One region of the Devosia sp. CN2-171 genome, then DNA from elsewhere that is predicted to be linked to it. Evidence: riboswitches for the same ligand, from Rfam matches in the RefSeq annotation. Region 1 holds a riboswitch; the other holds the start of a gene.

Region 1 (2,785 bases):
CGGATCGATGGAGGCCTAGCATGCGCATTCTCGCCCTCTCGCTGGTCCTTGTGACAGCACCCGCCCTTGGCGACGAGATCAAGTGCGAGGGCCCCTTCGCGGCCGACAGTTCGGAATCGAGACTCATCGAGACCTTTGGCAAGGAAAACGTCGTCACCGGCGACGTCCCCGGCCCCGAGGGCTCCACAGTCCTTGCCACCACCGTCTACCCCAACGATCCCGCCAAAAGCATCGAGTTTGGCTGGTGGGACGAGGCAAGCCTCGAGCGCACTGCCTATTTCACCGTTCCTGCCGGCGACACCGCGCCGGGCGGCCTCAAGGCCGGCATGACCGTCAAGGAGGTCGAAGCGCTGAACGGCGGCCCCTTTTACCTCTACGGCTTCTTCTGGGACTACGGCGGCAGCGCCGGCTTCGAAGGCGGCAAGCTCGGTTACATCGAGGGCGGCTGCGTCGTCAGCGTCCGTTTCGCTGTTGGCGACTATCCGCCCGATCTCGACGTCACAGCCATTTCGGGCGACCGGCAGATTTCCTCCATCGAGCCACTGCTCGCGACTGTGAACGCCCGCGTCGACACCATCACCGTCGGCTACCGCGATTCCTCCGCTGCCGAAGATTGACCACCATCCATCGCGCGGCGTATTGATCACCCCACGTTGGTTCCGCAAACCCGTTCGGGCACGCGGATCAAAAGGGAACACGGTGCGGCGTACCCATCAGGGACCAAATCCGTGGCTGCCCCCGCAACTGTAAGCGGCGAGTGCCCTCCGTATCCACTGGCGAGAGCCGGGAAGGAGGAGGAACACGACGACCCGTGAGCCAGGAGACCTGCCGACGTGTAACCGGGCGAAGAGCCCATTTTCATCCGCACGGAGGGTGCAGGTCTATGAATGCTCAGGTCCAGACGGCGTCTGTCGCCAGTCTTTCTGTCTCGCAGCGGCTCATCGCAGGTGTGTTGGCGCTTTTCCTCGGCTTCGTCCTCGTTGGCGGCGTCGGGTTTGCCAGCGATATGGCCATCCACAACGGCGCGCACGACACGCGCCATGCGCTCGGCTTCCCCTGCCATTAGTCCCGCTTAAGCGCGAACCCGCGAGACATCGATGAAACTCTTCCAGCGAATCTTCTTCGCTGCGGTCCTTTCGGGACTCGCAGCCGGCTTGGCCATGAGCGCCGTGCAGCAGTGGCGTGTCGCCCCGCTCATCCTCGAAGCCGAAGTCTACGAGAACGCCGCCCCGGCTGATCACACCCACGATGCGGGCACGCCAGCCCACACGCACGAAGAAGCGGCAGCCCCGCACGAACACGATGAAGATGCCTGGGCCCCGCAGGACGGCGCCGAGCGCATCTTCTACACCGTGCTCGCCAATGTCCTCGGCGCCATCGGCTTCGCCTTCCTCCTCGCCGCCGTGTCCGTCCTCTCCGGCATCGAGATCACCCGGCGCAACGGCGTGGTCTGGGGCCTCGGTGGCTTCGTTGCGCTGCAACTCGCCCCCGCGCTCGGCCTGCCGCCGGAACTCCCCGGCATGCCCGCCGCCGATCTCGTCGCCCGTCAGGTCTGGTGGATCGGCACCGCCGTCGCAACCGGCGCCGGCATTCTTGCCATCGCCAAACTGCGCAACTGGACCGGCATCGGCATCGCCGTCGTGCTGCTTCTTGCGCCGCACGTCATCGGCGCCCCGGCCGCGCCGCATGAGCCGAGCGGCGTTCCTGCCCACCTCGCCACGTCGTTCGCGTCCGCCAGCCTCGCTGCCGGCGCCGTCTTCTGGCTGATTGCCGGCCCGCTGCTGGGCTGGCTCAACGGGCGCTTCGCCCGCTCGTCTGCCTTCGCCCTCAAGGGAGCCCACGCATGAACACCGAGAAAATTCCTGTCACCGTCATCACCGGCTTCCTCGGCGCCGGCAAGACGACGCTGGTGCGCCACGTCCTCGCCCATGCCAAAGGCAAGCGCATTGCGCTGATCATCAATGAGTTCGGGGAGCTCGGCGTCGACAAGGAAATCCTCGCCGGTTGCGGCGATAAGACCTGCCGCGAGGAGGACATGATCGAGCTCTCGAACGGCTGCATCTGCTGCACCGTCGCCGACGAGTTCATCCCCACCATGCAGCAGCTGCTGGCCCGTCCGGATCGGCCCGACCACATCATCATCGAGACCTCCGGCCTCGCTCTGCCGCAGCCACTGATCCGCGCCTTCAACTGGCCCGAGATCAAGTCCCAGGTCACCATCGATGGCGTGGTCACCGTCGCCGATGCGGCGGCCCTCAGCGAGGGCCGCTTCGCCAATGACGAGGCAGCGGTGGACGCACTCCGCTCTGCCGACGACATGCTCGATCACGAGACCCCGCTGGGTGAACTCTTCGAGGATCAACTGATCGCCGCCGACATGGTGATCCTCAACAAGTCCGACCTCGTCTCCTCCGACAAACTCGCCACCATCGAGAGTCATCTGAGGGCCGAGATGCGCCCCGGCACCGGTATCGTCCGCGCTCATAACGGCCACGTCGACGTCGCCGCCCTCCTCGGCATGGGCCTCAGCACCGAGGACAACCTCACAGGCCGCGAAAGCCACCACGAACTCGAGCACGGCGGCGAAGCCCACGAGCACGACGATTTCGACTCGTTCTCGCTCGTCCTTGAAAACGTCACCGACAAGGATCGCCTCCTCGAGGTGATCGAGGAGACGATCCGCCGGCATGATGTGCTGCGCCTCAAGGGCTTTGCTGCCCTACCGGGTGCTGGCGCCCGGCTCGCCATACAGGCCGTGGGTCCCCGCATCTCCGCCTATTTCGAC
Region 2 (2,785 bases), 870 kb from region 1:
GCCGAGAGCGAGGCTCTTACCAGGGCGCGCCGGCCGGATCTGCTGAAGGGGCCGTAAGGCCCCGTCCCCCTTACTGTGCCGGAGCCATCATCATGTCGTGGTGCATGTGCTCGGGCGGGGCGTCGGCGGCGATCTCGCCGATGTTCAGTTGGACGGGGATAGCACCGGCCTTCTCGAACTCAAGCGTCACGTCCATGCACTCGCCGGACTTGAGCGGCTGAATGATGTCCATGAACATCAGGTGATAAGCATCGCCGCCGGGCGCGAGGGTGACGGTGCTGCCGGCCGGAATTTCGAGGCCACCTGCGATTTCGCCCATCTTCATCATGTCGCCCTCCATCTTCATCTGATGGACCTGGACAGCCTTGGCGTTTTCGGTCGAGCCTCCGAGGAGGCGATCAGGGCTGCTGCCCTTGTTCTCGATGACTAGATAGCCGCCGCCGATCTTGGCGCTCGGAAGGGTGGCGCGGCTGAAGGCGCCCGAGATGGTGATGTCGCCGGCGGTGAAGACCTGGCCGGTGGGGCAGCCATCGTGCTTCATGCCCATGTGGGCGAAGGCCGGGGTGGCGAGGAAAGCGAGGCCGAGAGCGGCTGCATGGAGTGCGGATTTCATCTGTCTGATCCTTCGAATGGAACTTGGGTTCGATGGCGATCAGGCGATGGGTGGACCTCGGGCGAAGTACTGGCCGGCCGGAGTGGCGGGGAGGCTGAGGACCGGCAGGGCGCCATAATGCACGCCGGCGACGATGCGGAGCGGCAGCGGGGCATCGCAGGGCGCGGGCAGGTCGGCCGCGGCGCCGAGGCGGCAGGCGTGGCAGGGGGAGTGGGCCTTGTCGTTCGAACCGGGGCTGTCGCCGCACCAGCTCATATCCACAGTGGCGGTGAGCACGTCGTGCGGGCCGGCAGTGGCGGAAACCGGCGCATGGGCGAAACTGAGGAACACCAGCGCCAGCACGAGGCAGGCGCGCAGCAGTTCGATCCCCATGTTCCGTGCGTCGTGCACCGGCTTCGTCCTCGTTCAGGCGCTCTCTAGCGCAAGAGGGACCTTCGCGTCATGCGGCAAATGCGTTGCGGGCGATTGCCAGCGGGCGCGTGAGGTGCCAGAGATAGGCCGACGGTGCGCAATACTTGAAAATGAAAATATTGCGTGAAACGGGAAGTTGGGTGCCGTAAGGTGAGCCAACGCCGCCCCCGCGACTGTAACGGACGATGCCCCCTTCAGCGTGCCACTGGTTTGCACCGGGAAGGCGAGGGGGGAGGTCCGGAGCCAGGAGACCGGCCGTCCGGTGGTGACCCAAACCGGGACCATCGAACATGAAAAACGCGCGGGACGGTGGGTCCCGGATCTGGAGATTTGATATGCGCGCGCTCTTTGCCTTCCTGTTGATCCTCTTGCCGACGGCCGCCTTTGCTCATAGCGGGCATGGCGATACCGCGGGCCTGCTGCACGGCTTCATGCACCCCGTTGGCGGGCTTGACCACGTGCTCGCCATGGTGGCGGTGGGCGTGTTCGCCTATGTGCTGGGCGGGCGGGCGCTGTGGCTGGTGCCGCTGAGCTTCGTTGCGATGATGGCGGTGGGCTTCGGGCTTGGTGTAGCGCAGGTCGACGTGCCGTTCGTCGAGCTCGGGATTGCGCTCTCGAGCGTGGTGATCGGCGGCGTGGCGGCGCTGGGCCGGCCGATGCCGGTGGTGGCCGCCTCGACGCTGGTCGGCGTGTTTGCCATCTTCCACGGCCACGCGCATGGCGCCGAGATGCCGGCGAACGCGGCGGGCTTTGAATATGCGCTCGGCTTCATGCTGGCGACGGCGTTGCTGCACCTTTCGGGCATCGGCGCGGCGATGGGGATGTCGAAGCTCGTCGGCAAGTACGGCAAGGCGGTTGCGCAGGTCGCCGGTGGCGTGTTTGCGCTGGGTGGCGTGGGCGTGCTGGCCGGTTGGCTCTGAGGCGAACCTCGGCATCGCCAAACGAACAGGGTCATCCCCGCGGAAGCGGGGATCTCCGTTTTGGGGCAGGCATCGCAAACGGAGGTTCCCGCTTTCGCGCGAATGACGCCCGTGAGTGGGGTCGCCCCCTCCACCAGCTTCGCTGGTCCCCCTCCCCCGCTGCGCAGGGGAGGATGAAGAGAGCCTAGACTCGCGGGCGTTCTTCATTTATAGCGCGCACGCCCATGCCTCAGGCTGTGGGCCAATAAGCGCATATAATCCGTGCAAACAAGACCGGGCGGTCGGCAGAGCCGGCGAAACGCTCCTTTGAAAAAATCGAAGAACGGAACCAGAAATGTCCAAGATTATCGCTGAGCTGAACCAGGAGCAGCACGACAAGCTGCTCGCCAAATCCAGCCACCCCGAATTCACCCATGGCGACACCGTCAAGGTGTGGGTCAAGATCCGTGAAGGCGACAAAGAGCGCCTGCAGGCCTATGAAGGCGTCGTGATCGCCCGCTCCGGTGCCGGCATCATGGAAAGCTTCACCGTGCGCAAGATTTCGTACGGCGAAGGCGTGGAGCGCGTGTTCCCGGTGCTGTCGCCAAACATCGACCGCGTCGAAGTGATCAAGCGCGGTAAGGTCCGTCGCGCCAAGCTCTACTACCTGCGCGACCGTCGCGGTAAGGCCGCCCGTATCTTCGAGAACGTCGGCGCCCGCACCAAGAAGATCGAAGCCGGCGAGCGCACCGCCGCTCTCGAGGCCAAGAACGCCCGCGAGGCCGAGAAGATCGCCGCCGCAGAGGCATTGGCCAAGGAGCTCGCCGAGAAGGACGCCGCCGAGGCCGCCGCTGCTGCAGCC

Evidence for each region. Region 1 has a riboswitch for cobalamin ahead of ACOYW5_RS11120 (CbtB domain-containing protein). Riboswitches for the same ligand answer to the same signal wherever they lie in the genome.
Region 2: linked by a shared signal. The riboswitch ahead of ACOYW5_RS15520 (HupE/UreJ family protein) and the one ahead of ACOYW5_RS11120 (CbtB domain-containing protein) in region 1 are both predicted to bind cobalamin.

The regions. Positions count from the first base shown of each region.
Region 1 covers NZ_CP186479.1:2,250,048-2,252,832, reverse strand. Annotated here, with positions in the region: gene ACOYW5_RS11125 (hypothetical protein) at 21-617, shown strand; cobalamin riboswitch at 638-847, shown strand; gene ACOYW5_RS11120 (CbtB domain-containing protein) at 884-1,066, shown strand; gene ACOYW5_RS11115 (CbtA family protein) at 1,098-1,847, shown strand; gene cobW (cobalamin biosynthesis protein CobW) at 1,844-2,785, shown strand, end outside.
Region 2 covers NZ_CP186479.1:3,122,577-3,125,361, forward strand. Annotated here, with positions in the region: gene trmD (tRNA (guanosine(37)-N1)-methyltransferase TrmD) at 1-57, shown strand, start outside; gene ACOYW5_RS15510 (copper chaperone PCu(A)C) at 71-613, opposite strand; gene ACOYW5_RS15515 (hypothetical protein) at 653-1,003, opposite strand; cobalamin riboswitch at 1,099-1,298, shown strand; gene ACOYW5_RS15520 (HupE/UreJ family protein) at 1,360-1,944, shown strand; gene rplS (50S ribosomal protein L19) at 2,279-2,785, shown strand, end outside.